Linked DNA regions of Caballeronia sp. TF1N1. The protein of the gene in region 1 interacts with the protein of each later gene in a pairwise test. Links are inferred from orthologs where the notes say so. Each region holds a gene or a part of one and is shown on either strand. Other genes may lie near its edges. The genes, in order: grxD and LDZ28_RS06725.

Region 1 (9,850 bases):
CTCAACGAATTGTTGAGCCGCGAAGACGTGACCGCCGATATGGATCAGTATCGGAAACTCACGCGCGAACATGCGGAAATCAGTCCGGTCGTCGAGCAGTACGCGCTCTGGCGTCAGGCGCTCAACGACGAAGCGACCGCGCAGGAATTGCTGTCCGATCCGTCGATGCGGGATTTCGCCGAAGAGGAAATCGGCGAAGCGCGCGAACGCATGGCGACGATCGAAAGCGATCTGCAGACCATGCTGCTGCCGACCGATCCCAACGACGAGCGCAATATCTTCATCGAAATTCGCGCGGGCACGGGCGGCGACGAATCCGCGCTGTTCGCGGGCGACCTGCTGCGCATGTATCTGCGCTATGCGGAGCGCAACCGCTGGACCGCCGAAACCATGTCCGAGAGCGTGTCAGACTTGGGCGGCTACAAGGAAGTGATCGTGCGGATTGCGGGCCACGGCGCCTTCTCGCGGCTCAAGTTCGAGTCGGGCGGGCATCGCGTGCAACGAGTGCCGGCGACGGAAACGCAGGGGCGCATCCATACGTCCGCGTGCACGGTCGCGGTCATGCCGGAAGCCGATGAAATCAGCGAAGTGGTGATTAACCCAGCGGATCTGCGTATCGATACCTTCCGAGCGTCGGGCGCGGGCGGGCAGCACATCAACAAGACCGATTCGGCCGTGCGCGTCACGCACTTGCCGACCGGAATCGTCGTCGAATGTCAAGACGACCGCTCGCAGCACAAGAACAAGGATCGCGCGCTGAAGGTGCTCGCCGCGCGCATCAAGGACAAGCAGTATCACGAGCAACACGCGAAGGAAGCGGCGACGCGCAAGAGTCTGATCGGTTCGGGCGACCGCTCCGAGCGCATTCGCACCTACAATTTTCCGCAAGGGCGCATGACGGATCACCGCATCAATCTGACGCTCTACAAGCTCGAATACATCATGGACGGCGATATCGACGAACTGATCGGCGCGCTCGTGAGCGAGCATCAGGCGGAATTGCTCGCGGCGCTCGGGGAAACCGAGTGACGACCGCAGTCGATCTGCTGCGTGCGTGTGCGCTGCCGGCGCTCGAAGCGCGCGTCTTGCTGATGCACGTGCTCGGCTGGCGACGCACGCAGCTCATCACGCGCGACCGCGAAGCGCTTGGCGCCACCGCGGTTAGCCGCTTCGAGGCGCTCGTCGCGCGCCGTGTCGCGGGAGAACCGATCGCGCAGCTGACCGGAACGCGTGAATTTTTCGGGCTCGAATTCGACGTGACGCCCGATGTGCTGATTCCGCGCCCGGAAACCGAATTGCTGGTGGAAACGGCGCTCGACGCCATCGCGAATACGCCGAACGCGCGCGTGCTCGATCTCGGCACGGGAACCGGCGCCATTGCGGTTTCGCTCGCGCATGCACGGCCCGACGCGCGCGTGTGGGCCGTGGACCGCTCAGGCGCCGCGCTGGATGTCGCGCGTCGCAATGCAGAACGGCTGCTCGATCCGGCGCGCGCGGGCGGGCCGCTCGCGTTCGTCGAAAGCGACTGGACCGCGAAGGTCGATCCTTCGCTGCTCTTCGAAGCCATCGTGAGCAATCCGCCGTATATCGCAAGCGACGATCCGCATTTGCAGCAAGGCGATCTGCGCTTCGAGCCGCGCGACGCGCTCACCGATGACGCCGACGGTTTGTCCTGCATCCGGACCATTATCGAGCGAGCGCCGTTTCTGCTTGCGCGCCGTGGCGTGCTGTGGCTCGAACACGGCTACGATCAGTCCGACGCCGTGCGCCGACTGCTCACGGCGCGCGGTTTCACCGATGTGCATTCGCTGTGCGATCTGGCGGGAATCGAGCGAATCAGCGGCGGCGTTTTCAATGCCTGAGCGCGGCGGGCGAGCCAGGCAGCGGTCAGCCCGGAATAGCGAAATCCGCTATCATTTCAACACTTAGTCCCCACCGACATCAAAGCGCAGGAACATCATGGAAACGCAAGAACGCATCAAGCAACTCGTCGATCAAAACGCGGTCGTCCTCTTCATGAAGGGCACGGCGCAGTTCCCGATGTGCGGTTTCTCCGGCCGCGCCATTCAGGTGCTGAAGGCGTGTGGCGTCGATCAGATCACAACCGTGAACGTGCTCGAAGACAACGAAATTCGTCAGGGCATCAAGCAATTCTCGAACTGGCCGACCATTCCGCAGCTTTACGTGAAGGGCGAGTTCATCGGCGGCTCGGACATCATGATGGAGATGTACGAATCCGGCGAACTGCAACAGCTCTTCGCCGCTGCCTGAAGTTATCTTCGAAGTGAACGCGCCTGCCGCCCGACGACGGCTCATCGTCGCCATCACGGGCGCCACGGGCGCAATTTACGGCGTGCGTCTGCTTGAAACGTTGCGCCGTGTTCCCGGCGTGGAAACGCATCTGCTCGTTTCCAGCGCCGGCTGGCTCAATATCCAGCACGAGCTGGAACTCGATAAATCCACGGTTCACGCGCTCGCGGACGTTGTTCATAACGTGCGCGATGTCGGCGCGAGCATCGCGTCCGGCTCGTTTTCCACGGAAGGCATGATCGTCGCGCCGTGCTCCATGCGAACGCTGGCAAGCATCGCGCACGGACTCTCCGACAATCTCATCACGCGCGCGGCGGATGTCGTGCTCAAGGAGCGTCGCCGTCTGGTGCTGCTGGTGCGCGAAACGCCGCTCAACCTCGCGCATCTGCGCAATATGACCACGGTGACGGAAATGGGCGGCGTGATTTTTCCGCCGCTGCCGGCGTTTTATCAGAAGCCGGCGAGCATCGACGAGATGGTGGATCACACCGTCGCGCGGGTGATCGATCTGTTCCAGATCGCATCGCCGGCCGCCGCTGCATGGGAAGGAATGCGCGGCGAAGCGGACTGAGCGTCGATTTGATTGCAAACGCCGACGACACAATTCATTGCTTCAGCGGCCGTTTATTTCCACTGGTCCCGGCCGTACATTGGTGGCATCCAACTCAATACGCGACGCCATGACTTCCCTTCCCTCCGTTTTCGTTTCCCACGGCGCGCCGACGCTGCCTATCGACCCGTCGATGCCTTCCGGCGAATTCGCCTCGCTCGCTGAAACGCTGCCGCGCCCGCGCGCCATCCTCATGCTTTCGGCTCACTGGGGCACGACGCAACCCGTTGCGAGCATCGCCGAGCGGCCGGAAACCATCCACGATTTCCACGGTTTTCCGCGCGCGCTCTATGAACTGCGCTATCCCGCGCCCGGCGCGCCCGATCTCGCCCGCAACGCCGCCGCGCTGCTCGGCGAGCACGGCATTGCTGCGAGCACGATGGAGCACGGCCTCGATCACGGCGCGTGGGTGCCGCTTCTGCTCATGTTTCCCAACGCCGACATCCCAGTCGCGCAACTTTCCATTCAACCGCGCCTCGATGCCGCGCATCACTTCGGTATCGGCCGGGCGCTGCGCGATTTGCGGCGCGACGGCGTGATGATCGTCGGTTCCGGGCAGATCACGCATAACCTGCGCATGGCGGATTTCGGCGCGCGTCCTGAAGATGCCGATCCGCGCGTCGATGAGTTCACGCATTGGTTCGAGGCGCGTCTTGCCGATCGCGACATCGACGCGCTGCTCGACTATCGCGCCCGCGCGCCGCACGCCGCGCTGATGCATCCGACCGACGAGCATCTGCTGCCAGTATTCGGCGCACTAGGCGCTGCGGCGGATGACTATCAGTTGCGCATACAGTCGCTCGGCACTTTCCAGCGCGCGCTCGCCATGACGAACTACGTGTTCGCGGACGCCTGAGGCCTGAACGTACGAGCCGCGCAGGAAAGAGCGAAGCCCCGCCTGATTGCTCAGGCGGGGCTTCGTTTTACCGCTTCTCGTCGACGATCTGCTTACGCGCCGACTCCGTGCTGAATGTCTTCGTGCGCTTCGCGTTCATCCAGATAGTCCGTCCTATAACCGGTATGCACGCCCCAGAAGTAAAACACGAGCGCGAGCACGGCGACGAGCGCCATGTCCCAGCCATACGGCAACACGCCACTTCCGCCGAATTCCTTGCTGCCGATGAGCGACATGACGGCCATTGTCGGCAGATACGCCACCAGCCACCACGCGGCCTTCAAATCGCGGCCCCATCCCGCGAAGCCGGTCTTGCCCTGGAAGTAGAAGTACACGGGCAGCGCGACGACCATCAACAGGATGATTTCGCCGGTCAGCGGCCACTTTGCCCAGTACAGGACGAGCGACGCGCAGACGAACGCGAACGGCGCGACCAAGCCCATTAAGGGCAAGCGGACCGGCCGTTCCAGATCCGGCGCGGCGCGGCGCAGCGCCATCAGGCTCACAGGCCCGGTGAGATAGGAAATGACCGTCGCCACCGAAATCACCGCCGCCAGCGTGCCCCAACCACGGAAGAAGAACAGGAACACGAACGCGACGAACAGGTTGAACCACATCGCGGGACGCGGCACGCCGTAGAACGGATGCACGTTGCCGAATATCTTCGGCATCGTGTTGTTGCGCTCCATCGCGTAAATCATGCGCGTGGTCGTCGCCATGTAGGTGGTGCCGGTGCCGCTCGGGCTCACGAAAGCATCGACATAAAGAAGCACGGCGAGCCAGTTCAAATTCAGCGCCAGCGCCAGTTCCGCGAACGGCGACGCGAAGTTGAAATGCGACCAGCCCTTCGCGACATCGGCGGGATTGACCGCGCCGATGTAGGCCACTTGCAGCAATACGTAGATCACGAGCGCGATCAGAATCGAGCCGATCACGGCGAACGGGATGCTCCGCGACGGATTGCGCGCCTCGCCCGCGAGATTGACCGGGCTCTGAAAGCCGTTGAAGCTGAACACGATGCCGCTCGTCGCCACCGCCGTCAGCACGGCCGGCCAGCCATAGGGCGCGAAGCTCGACACCGTGCCGAAGTTCTCGGAATGGAACCCTGTATAGATGAGGCCCGCGATGGTCAGGCCGGGAATCAGGAACTTGAAGACAGTGATTGTCGAGTTGGCGCGCGCGAACACCTTCACGCCCCAGTAGTTGAGCATGAAGTACACGACCACGAGCAGCGCCGAGAGGATCAGCCCTGAAGTCGTGAGCGTTTCATTCACGAAGAGCGCATGCGCCCATTCATAGGGCCACGTGCTCATATATTGAATGGATGCCTCGGCCTCGATCGGAATGACCGAGACGATGGCAATCCAGTTCGCCCACGCGCTGATGAAACCGACGAGCGCGCCATGCGAATAGCGCGCGTAACGCACCATGCCGCCGGATTCGGGAAACGTCGCGCCCAACTCCGCGTAAGTAAGAGCGATCGCCATGATGACGACCGCGCCGATCACCCACGCGACCATGGCTGCGGGACCGGCGATCTTGGCCGCTTTCCACGCGCCGAACAACCAGCCTGAACCGATGATGGAACCGAGGCCGGTAAGCATGAGTGCTATCGGCCCGATATTTCGTTGTATCGAACTCTTCACATTGTTCTCCAGTGTCTCTCGCCTTGCGCTTGGAGGTCAGGCGCACGAATGCACATCCGCCGCGCGCGATGCCGGCCTACGGTCCGGTGATAGGGCGATTTTGGTGCAACCTTGGCAGGTTGGCGCGTAGTGTAACGGTTGCACCTTTCGAATGCAGCGAAGGATTGTCAGCTTTCATCAGTTTTTGCGCGATGAAAGCTACCACACGGCGGTGATAGACAGTTGGCAGTGAAATTATGAAAGATTCGTAAGATACGTTGCGATATCTCAAAAAGTCCCTGCGCGGCAGTCGGATATTATTTGACCGCGAAAACGATTAGCCGTATAAACCTTCTTGCAGGATTTCAAGTGGCGAGTGACTTGTGGTTCTTTCGTAGTTCGCCATCGCGGTACTCCGGTTGGTCCCATTGCCCCTTCCTTGATCTTCATGCACCCTTGGCTTCGGCCTCATTCATCAATTTTTTGGAATAAGTAACATGGAAACCGGTACCGTCAAGTGGTTTAATGACGCAAAGGGCTTTGGCTTCATCACCCCGGATGGCGGCGGCGAAGATCTGTTCGCACACTTCTCGGAAATCCGCATTGAGGGTTTCAAGACACTTCAAGAAAACCAAAAGGTTACCTACGAAGTGAAGACTGGCCCCAAGGGCAAGCAAGCAGCGAACATCAAGCCGGCGTAAGTTTTTATCCGGCTTAAAAAAAACCCCGCCTCGGCGGGGTTTTTTGCATCTGGAACGAGCGCGATCAGGTAAAGACGCGTTGCGCGTAAATACCGAGACCCGTCGCCACGCTGGCAAGTCGATCGCCGAATACGGCTCGTGCGCCGGGAAAAGCCGCCGCGAGCGCATCGGACAGAAAGCGCAAACCGGTGGTGCCGCCCGTGAAGTACACGGCGCCGACATCCGCGTTCGCCACGCCCGCGCGTTTCACCGTTTCCAGCGCCGCTTCGACGATACGCCGCGTCTCGTCCGCTCCTGCTTCGATCAGCTGGGCTTCGTCGAATGCGACGCGCAGCGCTTCCTCCACCTCTTCCATGTCGATCTCGGTTACGCCGCCCGCCGCCACGTCGATCTTCGCTTCCTCAGCGTGCGCAGTCAGCGCATGACCGAGCCTGCGATCGACGACGCGCATCAGCCGGTCATGCAGACGCGGTTCGGTGTAAAGGTGGCGCATCAGTTGCAATTCGCTCACGCGCTTGGGCGTGTAGACGGTATTGATCAGATGCCACGTCGCCAGATCGAAATACACGCGGTTCGGCACTTCGCGCCCTTGCGGATCGAGCGTCTGATAACCGAGTTCGCGCAAAACGGTCGTCAGCTCGACGCGCCGGTCGAAATCTGTGCCGGCCACGTGCACACCGTGATGCGCGAGGACATCGCTTTTTCGGTCTAGCTGGCGAGCGCGCTCGGGCCCCACGCGAACGAGCGAGAAGTCGGACGTACCGCCGCCGATATCCGCGACCAGCACGAGCCCTTCCTGCGTCAGGCGCGCTTCGTAATCGAATGCGGCGGCGATCGGTTCGTATTGAAAGTGAATCTCGCGCAAGCCGATGGCGTGCGCGCACGCTTCGAGTTGCGACTGCGCAAGGCGGTCGGCGCGCGGATCGTCATCGACGAAAAAGACCGGACGGCCGAGAACCGCGCGATCGAGCGGACTTGGCGAGACCGCCTGCGCTTTCTGTTTCAGATGTTGCAGAAAAAGCGTGATGACGTCCGTGTACTTGATGGCGGAGCCGTCGCCGAGATCGGTGCTAGTGTCGGCGAGCGGCGAGCCGAGAATGCTTTTCATCGAACGCATGAGGCGGCCGTCGAAGCCGTCTATATACGATTCGAGCGCGGCGCGGCCATAGGACTGGCTGTTTTCGTCCGTGTTGAAGAAGACGGCCGTCGGAAGCGTGGTTGCCTCGCCCTCGACGGGAGCCAGCCGGATCGAATGGCCACCCTGCGTCTGCGCCTGAATCGCGGCAGGCACGGCGACGGCGGAATTCGACGTGCCAAAATCGATCGCACAGTAGGTCATGGACATCGAGGCAGCGTTACGAGGCAACGCCGCATTCAAAAGTGGACAGGGTTTGTAGCATGTTCGGCGGCATGCATCAACCGCATTCGAACCCGTCTGGAACCGCCACGACGCTTCAACCGACGCGGAATGCAACTTGCTCGCCAAAGCGGCAATTTATTCACTGTTGCGCGCGCGGATGCGGCGGGCACGAGCCAATGAACGACACTACCTTACCGCAGGAAAATCGTTCGACTGCGAGCGCCAGCGATCGATCCGACATCATAGAAACCGATTTGCCGGGACGGCTCGACCGTCTGCCCTGGGGCCGGTTTCATACGTTGATCGTATTCGCGCTCGGCATCACGTGGCTGCTCGACGGGCTCGAAGTCACGCTCGCGGGCGCGGTGGCGAGCGCATTGAAGTCGAGCCCGGCGCTGCACTTCAACAACACGGATGTCGGCATCGCCGGCAGCGCGTACATTGCGGGCGCGGTGGTCGGCGCGCTTGGCTTCGGCTGGCTCACCGACCGGCTCGGACGACGCAAGCTCTTCTTCATCACGCTCTTTCTCTACGTGGCCGCGACCGCCGCAACCGCGTTCTCATGGGATCTCGCAAGTTTCGTGCTGTTCCGCTTTCTGACGGGCGCGGGCATCGGCGGTGAATACACGGCCATCAATTCCACGATCCAGGAATTCACGCCCGCGCGTTTGCGCGGCTGGACCGATCTCGCCATCAACGGCACGTTCTGGATCGGCGCGGGCATTGGCGCGGCCGGTTCGCTCGTTTTGCTCGATCCGGGCCTGATGCCGCCCGATTGGGGCTGGCGCGGGTGCTTCTTGATCGGCGCAGCGCTCGGTCTCACCATTCTCTTCATGCGGATGTGGGTGCCGGAAAGTCCGCGCTGGCTCATCACGCATAACCGCGTCGATGAAGCGAAGCAGATTGTCGAGGACATCGAAGCGCATTTTCGCAAGCACGGCGTCGAAATACCGAACACGCCGATCAAGCCGCTGCGCCTAAAGATGCGCGAGCACACGCCACTTTCGGAAGTCGCGCACACGCTGTTTCATGTGCATCGGAGCCGCTCGCTGGTCGGCCTCATGTTAATGACCGCGCAGGCGTTCTTCTACAACGCAATCTTTTTCACTTACGCGCTCGTGCTGACGGACTTCTATCACGTGCCAGGCGATCACATCGGCTGGTACGTGCTGCCGTTCGCAGCGGGCAATTTCCTCGGCCCCGTTCTGCTCGGCAAGCTATTCGACGTGCTCGGCCGACGCCGGATGATCGCCTTCACTTACGCGATCTCGGGCGTGCTGCTCACGATCAGCGGATGGATGTTCATGCACGGAATGCTTTCCGTGACCACGCAGACCATAGCGTGGATGGTAATTTTCTTCTTCGCGTCGGCGGCGGCGAGTTCGGCCTATCTGACGGTCAGCGAGACGTTTCCGCTGGAGATTCGCGCGCTTGCCATCGCCGTGTTTTATGCGTTCGGTACGGCGCTCGGCGGGATCATCGGGCCGGCGCTGTTCGGGCAACTCATCGATACGCATCAGCGCGGCGCGGTGTTCGTCGGCTATCTGATCGGCTCGGCGCTGATGATCGCGGCCGCCGTCGTGGCCGGCATCTGGGGCGTGGCGGCGGAGCGCAAGTCTCTGGAAGATGTTGCGCGGCCGCTGTCATCGGCGGATGAGGGGTGATGTCGTACACATCCGCAGTCAAGCGCACCCGCGCCGCGTAAGCCTGGCTTCACTCGAAACTCTTTCCCCACGCGCCTTCGAACGAGGTCTCGCCCAGCGCCTTGCGTGCTCGCGGCGCGGCCTCGCGTTCGCGAAGCGCGTCGTCGAGAAGATTCGCGTCGCCGTGATGACCGACTGCGATCATCGCGATGATCTCCACCTCCGGCGGAATCTCGAACGCCGCGCGGAACGCGTCGCGATCGAAGCCGCCCATCTGATGCGTCGCGAGCCCGAGCGCGTGCGCCTGGAGCACGAGCGCCATCGCGGCCGCGCCGGTGTCGTAGAGCGCGGTGCGGCTGACATCGCCCTTCGGCGTGAGCGTCGACGCAGTCACGCAGACCAGCACGGGCACGCGAACATTCCATGTCCGATTGGACGGCGCGAGCGTTTCGAACGCGCGCTGGAACGCGGCTTCGTCGCGATGCCGATCGAACGCGATGAAACGCCAAGGCTGCAAATTGCTCGATGAAGGCGCCCAGCGCGCCGCTTCGAGCAGGCTATGCAGATGCTCGCGGCTCAGCGGCGCGTCGGAGAACGCGCGCGGGCTCCAGCGGCCCGCGAGTAGTTCGTGGATATCGACTTCGGTTGCGGCGGGTTTGGCGGTCATCATTGGAATCCTTCAGCGATTGGAAGAAGCGAGGCCTGC
Region 2 (9,872 bases), 1.1 Mb from region 1 along the record:
CGAACTGATGATGTTCGCGCAGGCCAACAGCGAACATTGCCGCCACAAGATTTTCAACGGCGAATGGACCATCGACGGCGAGAAGCAGGATCTGTCGCTCTTCGCCATGATCCGCAACACCGAGAAGCTGAATCACGAAGGCACGATCGTCGCGTACTCGGACAACTCGGCGATCATGGCGGGCGGCGTCGCGGAGCGCTGGTTTCCGCGCGGCGAGAGCGAGCAGTATCAGCGCAAGGTCGAGTTGACGCACACGCTGATGAAGGTCGAAACGCATAACCACCCGACCGCGATCTCGCCGTTCGCGGGCGCGGCAACGGGCTCGGGCGGCGAAATCCGCGACGAAGGCGCGACCGGTCGCGGCGCGCGTCCGAAAGCCGGTCTCGCGGGCTTCACGGTATCGAACCTCGATTTGCCCGATGCGCGTCAAAAGTGGGAAAACGCCCGCGATGCCGCCACGCCGCTCGTCTCGCGCAATCCGTCGGAAACGCATGAGGCGTATGGCCGGCCGGATCGCATTGCGTCGCCGTTGCAGATCATGATCGACGGGCCCATCGGCGCGGCGGCATTCAACAACGAATTCGGCCGTCCGAACCTGGGCGGCTATTTCCGCACCTTCGAGCAGAACGTCGCGGGCCGCGTGCGCGGCTATCACAAGCCGATCATGATCGCGGGCGGCATCGGCAATATCTCGGACCAGCACACGCACAAGAACGATCTGCCGGCGGGCACGCTGCTGATCCAGATCGGCGGACCGGGCATGCGCATCGGCATGGGCGGCGGCGCGGCGAGTTCGATGGCCACGGGCGCGAACACCGCCGAGCTGGACTTCGATTCCGTGCAGCGCGGCAATCCTGAAATTCAACGCCGCGCGCAGGAAGTCATCAACTCGTGCTGGCAACTGGGCGAGCACAACCCCATTCTGTCGATTCACGACGTCGGCGCGGGCGGCATTTCGAATGCGTTCCCCGAACTCGTCGATGGCGCGGGAAAGGGCGCGCGCTTCGAACTGCGCAAGGTACAGCTCGAGGAAAGCGGACTGTCGCCGCGCGAAATTTGGTCGAACGAAGCGCAAGAGCGCTATGTGCTGGCCATCGCGCCCGCCGATCTGCCGGCCTTCGAGGCAATGTGCGAGCGTGAACGCTGCCCGGTGGCAGTGGTTGGCGTGGCGACGGACGAGCGCGACCTCGAACTCATCGACGATGAAAACGAAGGTCAGGAACCCGTCGACATGCCGATGGATGTGCTGCTCGGCAAGCCGCCGAAAATGCATCGCGACGTTGCGCGCGAACATCCGAGCTTCACGCCGGTCGATGTCACCGGCCTGCAGCTTTCGGAAGTCGCCGTCGATGTGCTCAAGCACCCGACCGTCGCGAGCAAGTCGTTTCTCATCACCATCGGCGACCGTTCGGTGGGCGGCACGACGGCGCGCGACCAGTTCGTGGGCCCGTGGCAAGTGCCGGTGGCCGATTGCGCCATCACGACCATGGACTACGCGGGCTATCGCGGCGAAGCCATGACGATGGCCGAGCGCACGCCACTCGCCGTCATCGACGCACCCGCATCCGGCCGCATGGCAGTGGGCGAAGCAGTGACGAATATCGCTGCCGCGCCGATCGAATCGTTGAGCAAGCTCAAGCTCTCCGCCAACTGGATGGCCGCGTGCGGCAGCGCGGGCGAAGACGCGGCGCTCTACGACACGGTGAAGGCCATCGGCATGGAACTGTGCCCGGCGCTCGGCATCAGCATTCCGGTCGGCAAGGATTCGCTGTCGATGCGCACCAAGTGGCAGGACGCACGCGGCGGCTCACGGGAAGTGGTGTCGCCGGTGTCGCTCATCATCTCGGCGTTCGCGCCGGTCGAGGACGTGCGCCGTCAACTCACGCCGCAACTCGTCGCGGAGTCCGATACGGTGCTGATCGCCATCGATCTGGGGCGCGGGCGCAATCGCATGGGCGGCAGCATCCTCGCGCAAGTGACGCAGCAAGTGGGCGATGCCGTGCCCGACGTCGACGATCCCGAAGACCTCAAGCGCTTCTTCGCGTCCATTCAGGCGCTCAACGCCGACGGCAAGCTGCTTGCCTATCACGACCGCTCGGACGGCGGCCTGTGGGCGACGGTCTGCGAGATGGCGTTCGCGGGGCACGTGGGCGTGTCGCTCAACGTCGACATGCTGACACTCGATGCCGACCACGAATCCGATTACGGCGACGCGAAAGACTGGACCAAGCAGACGAGCGGCCGGCGCGACGACCGCACGATCCGCGCGCTGTTCACGGAAGAACTCGGCGCGGTGGTGCAAGTGCGCGCGGCGGATCGCGATGCCGTGCTCGGCGCGTTGCGCGGGCATGGTTTGTCGGCGTGCGCGCATGTCATCGGCAAGCCGAACGAGCGCGACACGGTCGAGATCTATCGCGACGCGAAGAAGATTTTCGATGCGCCGCGTACCGAGTTGCAGCGCGCATGGAGCGAGGTGAGCTGGCGCATCGCGCGTCTGCGCGACAACCCCGCTTGTGCCGACGCCGAATACGACGCATTGCTCGATGCCGGCGATCCCGGCTTGTCGCCCGTGTTGACCTTCGATCCGGCGGAAGACGTCGCCGCGCCGTTCATCGCGACGAACACGCGTCCGCGCGTGGCGATCTTGCGCGAGCAGGGCGTGAACTCGCATCTCGAAACCGCGTATGCATTCGACCGCGCGGGCTTCGATGCACATGACGTACATATGAGCGATCTGCTCGAAGGCCGCGCGACACTCGCCGACTTCGCGGGCGCGGTGGCGTGCGGCGGCTTCTCGTATGGCGACGTGCTGGGTGCGGGCGAAGGCTGGGCCAAGACCATTCGCTTCAACCCGCGTCTTTCCGATATGTTCGCCGCCTTCTTTAGCCGCGCCGATACCTTCGCGCTCGGCATCTGCAACGGCTGCCAGATGATGTCGAACCTGGCGTCGATCATCCCCGGCGCCGAGGCGTGGCCCAAGTTCACGCGCAACAAGTCCGAGCAGTTCGAAGCGCGCTTCTCGCTCGTGGAAGTGGAGAGTTCGCCGTCGATCTTCTTTAGCGGCATGGAAGGCTCGCGCATTCCGGTTGCGGTCGCGCACGGTGAAGGTTTCGCCGATTTCTCGCAACAGGGCGATGCCGCGAAGGCACTCGTCGCCATGCGTTTCGTCGATCATCACGGCCGCGCGACGGAGCAGTATCCGTTCAACCCGAACGGCTCGCCGCAAGGCATCACGTCGGTCACGACGCCCGACGGCCGCTTCACCGTTTTGATGCCGCATATGGAGCGCGTGCATCGCAATGTGCAAATGAGCTGGACACCGGATGACTGGACCACTGACGGCAGTCCGTGGCTGCGCGTGTTTCAGAACGCGCGGCGGTTCATGGGGTGAGGTTCGGTTGTATCGGTGGGATGAGAGCACCCCGAAGTGGTTTTTCGGGGTGTTTTTTTGCCGATTGCAGACACGCACCGAAAACGACAAAGCCGCCCGAAGGCGGCTTTGTCCGACAGCGACGAAGGGCGATCAGCGTGCTTATTTCACCACTGCCTTCTTCCGCAACCCTTCCTCGAACGCCTGCAGCTTCTCCTGCTGAATCTGCTGCGCGATCTGCGCTTTCACTTGTTCCAGCGGCGGCGGGGCGACGTCGCGGGTATCGTCCAGACGGATGATGTGCCAGCCGAATTGCGTCTTCACCGGCTGCGGCGTTACTTCACCCTTCTTGAGCTTCTCGGCGGCGGCGCCGAATTCCGGCACGTAGGCTTGCGGCGCGGACCAGTCCAGATCGCCGCCGTTCTTGCCCGATCCCGGGTCCTTCGAGTATTGCTTCGCCAGATCCTCGAAGCTCGCGCCGCCCTTGATCTTCGCGATCAAGTCCTTCGCCTGCGCTTCGCTTTCTACCAGGATGTGATGCAGATGCAGTTCCTTGCCGCCGCCCGTCTGCTTCACGAGTTGCTCGTAGCGCGCCTGGATCTCGGCGTCGGTCGGCGTGTTCTTCTTGACGAAGTCTTCGATCATCGCGCGCAGCACGACCGTCTGTTGCGCGACCGCGATCTGCGCCTTCACGTCGGGACGCATGGGCAGGCCTTCGCGCGATGCTTCCTGCATCAGGATTTCGCGGTTGATGAGTTCCTCGCGCACCGCCTGTTGCAATTGCGGCGAATCCTGCTGACCCTGCTGGACGAGTTGCTTCACGAGCGCATCGGCGCGCGACGTGGGAATCGGCGTGCCATTGACGACGGCGATGTTCTGCGCAAACGCGGGAGCCGCGGCGAACGCAGCCAGCAAGACCCAGACGCGGGTTTTTTTCAAAGTCATCGGAGGTTCCTAACTGAGCAACGAGCGACCTCGAAAGGCGCTTGATTGAGAGGTTGATCTGGAAGAAGCTGAGTGAATCGACACGCAGGAGAGGCGAGGCAAAAGCGCGGCAATCAGGCGCCAAAGCCCGCGCGGAGTCTATTCGAATTGTTCTGCGAACTCTTGCGGCGTATAAGCCCGGATGGCCAGTGCGTGCACGCCATGCTGCATTTCCGCGGCCAGCGCATCATACACCAGTCGATGCCGCGCCACTCGCGCGCGGCCCGCGAAGCATTCGGCGATGACCGTGACCGTGTAATGACTGCCCGAAGCCGCGCCGGCATGCCCGGCATGCGCCGCGCTGTCGTCTTCGATATGCACGGTTTGCGGTTCGAGCGCCGCTTCGAGGCGCGCTTCGAGATGCGCGATCTTGTCGGCCGCGCTCGCGTTCGGAAAATCGAAGGAAGCGTTCATTGACCATCCTCCTTCATGTATTTGGCGAGCCAGAAACTTTGCGCGACGATAAACGCCACGAGACATCCCGTCGCGCCGAAGAGCTTGAAGTTGACCCATTGGTCCGTGGTGAAGTGAAACGCCACCACGAGATTGACGATACCGAGCAGCGCGAAAAACACCGCCCACGCCACGTTCAATTGTCCCCACACACGATGCGGCAGTACGATCTGCTTGCCCATCATCGCTTCGATGAGGTTCTTTTTGAAGCCGAGTTGCGCGACGATCAGCGCCACGGCGAAGAGCCAGTAAAGCGCGGTGGGCTTCCATTTGATGAAGGTATCGTTGTGCAGCACGAGCGTCGCGCCGCCGAACACCACGACCACGCCGAGACTCACCCACAGCATTGGATCGACCTTGCGATGGCGGAAGGCCACCCACGCAATCTGCACGAGCGTCGCCGCGATGGCCACGGCAGTTGCCGTATATATGCCCCAGATCTTGAATGCGACAAAAAACAGGATGATCGGAAACAGATCGAACAGAAATTTCATTGGCGTGGCGATGAGGTGGGCAGCGAGCAGGCTGCGGCGCGCGAAACGAACGCCCGCTCTCGAGAAGCGGGCGTTCCATGCGGCAGAAAATTATGCACGGGCTTATTGATTAGCCCGCCACAACCCGCCCGCGCTTACTTGGATTCGAATTGTAGCGCAGCCGAGTTGATGCAATACCGCAAACCGGTGGGCGCCGGGCCGTCTTCGAAGACGTGGCCGAGGTGCGCGCCGCAGTTCTTGCACTGCACTTCGATGCGCAGCATGCCGTGCGAGCGGTCGGTCTTCTCTTCGATCACTTCGCCGTTGATCGGCTTAAAGTAGCTGGGCCAGCCGCAGCCCGCGTCGAACTTGGTCGCGGATTCGAAAAGCGGCGTGCCGCAACACACGCAGTCATACACGCCGCGCTCGAAGTGGTCCCAGTATTCGCCGGAGAACGGGCGCTCGGTCGCCGCGTGGCGCGTGACCTGATACTGCATGTCGTTGAGTTCGCTGCGATACGCCGCATCGTCCTTTTGCAGCGGATACGCCGTGGCGCCAGTGTTGTCGGTGGTGTCGTCTCTGCTCATATCATTCCTTTTATCGGCCGAAAGTCGGAAAAACGGATCAGGCCAGCTATTTTGGGGCGATCCTAAGAAGAACAACTCACTTCCAGATCGCTCGCCCAGTCGGGCGGCAGGCCGGCGTAGGCTTCGTATTCGGGTTGTTCGTCGTAGGGACGGCGCAGCACGTCGAGAAGCCGCGCCACTTCGGTGTAGTCCTTTTCGCTCGCCTGGCGAATCGCCTGTTCGGCCAGGTGATTACGCAGCACGTACTTCGGATTCACGCGATTCATCGCGGCTCTGCGATCCATATCGTCGCGCGTTTCGTGCGCGAGACGTTCCCGATACTGCACCGCCCACGCGTCGAAAGCGGCGCGGTCGAGAAAGAGGTCGCGCACGGGCGAATCGTTCGAGGTATCGGATTTCGCGAGCTTCGACAAGTTCCGGAACGTGAGCGTGAAGTCCGCGCGGTTCGCGTGCATGATTTCGAGGAGACCGTTGGCGAGTTTGTCATCGCCTTCGCGCGCGATTTCGAGGCCGAGCTTGGCGCGCATCTTCGCTTCGAACACAGGGCCGAAGCGCGCCTTGTAGCGTTCGAGAACCTTCTGCGCTTCCTCGACCACGCGTTGCGCACGGCCTTCTTCCGGCAGGTTCGCGCCGACGAGCGGAACCAGCGCCTGCGCTAGACAAAACAGGTTCCAATAGCCGACCTGCGGCTGACGGCTGTACGAATAGCGCCCTTGCGTGTCCGTGTGGTTGCAAATGTGATGCGCGTTGAAGCCATCCATGAAACCGAACGGGCCGTAGTCGATCGTGAGACCGAGAATGGACATGTTGTCGGTGTTCATCACGCCGTGACAGAAGCCGACGGCTTGCCACTCCGCCATCAGATCGGCGGTGCTGCGCACGGCTTCGTCGAGGAGCGCGAGGTAGGGATCGTCGGCATCGCGGCAATGCGGATAGAAGCGCTCGATCACGTGATCGGCAAGCGCTTTGAGATCGTCGACGCGGTCGTTCGAATAGAAGTGTTCGAAATGCCCGAAGCGCACGAAGCTCGGCGCGACGCGCGTGACGATCGCCGCTGTTTCCATGCTCTCGCGCCGCACCGGCATATCGGAGCCGACGATGGCGAGCGCGCGCGTCGTGGGAATGCCCAGATGGTGCATGGCTTCGGAGCACAGGAATTCGCGGATCGACGAACGCAACACGGCGCGGCCATCGCCCATGCGGGAATACGGTGTGCGGCCCGCGCCCTTCAGCTGAAGTTCGAAGCGTGTGCCGTCATGGTCCCGATCGGCGTCTGGCTCGATCTCGCCGAGTGTAAGTGCGCGGCCATCGCCCAATTGACCTGCCCACACGCCGAACTGATGCCCCGAATAGACCGCTGCGTAAGGCAGGTCGCCGGCGGGCCATTCGCGCGTGGGATTGCCGGCGAAGTATTCGGCAAAGCGCTTTTGCTCGCTGCCTTCCGCGACATCCGGATCGATGCCGAGCATGTCCGCCGTTTCGCGCGAGATCGCGACGAGATAAGGATCGGGCACCGGCGTGGCGGGAAGGCGCGTCAGAAACGCGGCCCCGAGCGCCGCGAACGAGCCTGGCTGGCCAACCTTGATCGCGGCGGCGATGGCGTCCATGGAATCAGCGCCGGAAGCCTTCTCGCCGGACGCTGCACGCACGGCATTGCTTGGGGAAAACGACATATTGAGCGCCTTTTGGTTAAACGATATTGTAAATCCGCGCCCGCGGGCCTGCAGGGCCGCGCCCGGCCGGGCATCGGGCGGCGCAAAGCGAATGACCGACCCAATGACTCGAGCCCAGACTCGCCAACCGACTCACCGAGGAAATCACCCATGACGTCGCCGCTTTACGGCCAGATGATGGAAATACCGTTGCTCGCGTCGTCCCTGTTGTCCCATGCCTCGCGCCACTTCGGCGATACGGAAATCGTGTCGCGGCGTATCGAAGGCGATATCCATCGCTACACCTACCGCGATTGCGAGAAGCGCGCGAAGCAACTCGCGCAGGCCTTGATCGCGCTCGACGTGCAGCAGGGCGAGCGCATCGGCACGCTCGCCTGGAACGGCTACCGGCATCTGGAGTGCTATTACGGCGTGGCGGGCATGGGCGCCGTGTGCCACACCATCAATCCGCGTCTCTTTCCGGATCAGGTCGCGTTCATCATCGATCATGCCGACGATTCGTACGTCTTGTTCGACATGACCTTCGCGCCGCTCGTCGAGATGATCGCGCCGCAGTGTCCGAACGTGAAAGGCTGGATCGCACTCGGCGATGCCGCCTGCATCGAGCAGCATCTTTCGAACCTGAGCGTGCCGGTGATGAGCTACGAAAGTCTCGTCGGCGAACAGGATGGCGTCTACGAATGGCCGATGCTCGATGAACGTCAGGCATCGTTTCTTTGCTATACGTCGGGAACGACGGGCAATCCGAAGGGCGCGCTGTACTCGCATCGCTCGACGGTGCTGCATGCTTATGGCGCGGCCTTGCCCGATGCGATGGGCGCTTCATCGAGCGATTCCATCCTGCCCGTCGTGCCGATGTTCCACGTCAACGCGTGGGGCATTCCGCATGCGGGGCCGCTCGTCGGCGCGAAGCTGGTGTTTCCCGGCAAGGACCTCGACGGCAAGTCGCTCTATGAGTTGATGGAAGCGGAAGGCGTCACCTATTCGGCGGGCGTGCCGACCGTATGGCTGGCGCTCCTCGCCTACATGAAGCAGAACGATTTGCGCTTTTCGACCTTGAAGCGCACGGTGATCGGCGGCTCGGCGTGTCCGCCCGCCATGCTGAAGACCTTCGAGGAAGACTACGGCGTGCAGGTGATTCATGCGTGGGGCATGACGGAGATGTCGCCGCTCGGCACGCTCGCGCGGCTGAGTTTCCGGCAGAAGCAGCGTTCGGCCGAGGAACAGCGCATCTCGCTCGAAAAGCAGGGGCGCGCGCTCTTTGGCGTCGATATGAAAGTGGTCGGCGACGACGGCCACGAACTGCCTTGGGACGGCCAGTCGTTCGGCGATCTGCACGTGCGCGGACCGTGGGTCATCGACCGCTATTTCCGGCGCGACGAGTCGCCGCTCATCGACGGCTGGTTTCCAACGGGCGATGTCGCGACCATCGACGCCGATGGCTTCATGAACATCACCGATCGCAGCAAGGACGTGATCAAGTCGGGCGGCGAGTGGATCAGTTCGATCGATCTGGAGAACATCGCGGTGTCGCATCCGCAGGTGGCGGAGGCGGCGTGCATTGCGTGCTCGCATCCGAAGTGGACGGAGCGGCCGATGATCGTCGCCGTGCTGCGTCCGGGCGCGACCATCACGCGTGAGGATTTGCTCGCGCATTTCGAGGGCAAGGTCGCGAAGTGGTGGATTCCGGACGATGTCGTGTTCGCCGACGAGTTGCCGCATACGGCGACGGGCAAGCTGCAGAAGGTGCGGCTGCGCGCGTTGTATCGGGAGCATGTGCTGCCGGAGAAGGGTGAGAAGACATCTTGATACCAGCGCTTCCGGCTGACCTAGCGCCCCGGTCGATCCGGGGCGTTTTCATTCGCCGGACGACGCGCATTTGAACGATCGTTCTCCTTTGTGTATTCTGCGTCGATCACTCACAATAACCTCGCCAAAGACGCGCGAACGGGAGACATCTTCATGGCTGTGCACTTCACGATCCACGACGGCGTCGCCGTCATCACACTCGACAACCCGCCGGTGAACGGCCTCGGGCACGCGACACGGCTTGGCATCGTGGAAGGCATCGAGCGCGCGCGTGACGAAGACAACGTGCGCGCCATCGTCGTGATCGGCGCCGGCAAGGCGTTTTCGGGCGGCGCGGACATCACCGAATTCAATACGCCGAAGGCGACGCAAGAACCGACGCTCAAGACGGTCATCGAAGCAATCGAGGGCAGCGCGAAACCGGTGATCGCGGCGATTCACGCCGTGGCGATGGGCGGCGGCCTCGAACTCGCGCTCGGCGCGCATTTCCGCGTGGCGTCGCCCGGCGCGCAGATCGCGCTGC

What was found.
Region 2: the proteins of grxD (region 1) and LDZ28_RS06725 interact in binary tests that used the Escherichia coli proteins (3 or more experiments, as listed by UniProt). The link is inferred for Caballeronia sp. TF1N1 from one-to-one orthologs.

Annotation. Positions count from the first base shown.
Region 1 is NZ_CP084626.1:2,564,428-2,574,277, forward strand. The notes cover bases 726-3,615. They hold grxD (Grx4 family monothiol glutaredoxin), read left to right. Parts: upstream 726-1,959; coding sequence 1,960-2,271; downstream 2,272-3,615. Other genes in these bases: prfA (peptide chain release factor 1), read left to right, coding at 726-1,029; prmC (peptide chain release factor N(5)-glutamine methyltransferase), read left to right, coding at 1,026-1,862; LDZ28_RS11935 (UbiX family flavin prenyltransferase), read left to right, coding at 2,285-2,881; LDZ28_RS11940 (class III extradiol ring-cleavage dioxygenase), read left to right, coding at 2,991-3,615. Outside these bases: more of prfA, read left to right, coding at 1-725; more of LDZ28_RS11940, read left to right, coding at 3,616-3,776; LDZ28_RS11945 (APC family permease), read right to left, coding at 3,869-5,461; LDZ28_RS11950 (cold-shock protein), read left to right, coding at 5,938-6,141; LDZ28_RS11955 (Hsp70 family protein), read right to left, coding at 6,206-7,480; LDZ28_RS11960 (MFS transporter), read left to right, coding at 7,678-9,165; LDZ28_RS11965 (nitroreductase family protein), read right to left, coding at 9,215-9,811. UniProt on the Escherichia coli protein: Monothiol glutaredoxin involved in the biogenesis of iron-sulfur clusters.
Region 2 is NZ_CP084626.1:1,447,859-1,457,730, reverse strand. The notes cover bases 3,112-6,023. They hold LDZ28_RS06725 (BolA family transcriptional regulator), read right to left. Parts: upstream 4,769-6,023; coding sequence 4,454-4,768; downstream 3,112-4,453. Other genes in these bases: LDZ28_RS06710 (YdiU family protein), read right to left, coding at 5,930-6,023; msrB (peptide-methionine (R)-S-oxide reductase MsrB), read right to left, coding at 5,436-5,867; LDZ28_RS06720 (septation protein A), read right to left, coding at 4,765-5,301; LDZ28_RS06730 (peptidylprolyl isomerase), read right to left, coding at 3,533-4,315; purL (phosphoribosylformylglycinamidine synthase), read left to right, coding at 3,112-3,391. In the rest of the region: more of purL, read left to right, coding at 1-3,111; more of LDZ28_RS06710, read right to left, coding at 6,024-7,540; LDZ28_RS06705 (3-(methylthio)propionyl-CoA ligase), read left to right, coding at 7,691-9,349; LDZ28_RS06700 (3-hydroxyacyl-CoA dehydrogenase NAD-binding domain-containing protein), read left to right, coding at 9,503-9,872. UniProt on the Escherichia coli protein: Transcriptional regulator that plays an important role in general stress response. Has many effects on cell morphology, cell growth and cell division. Acts by regulating the transcription of many genes, including dacA (PBP-5), dacC (PBP-6), ampC and mreB.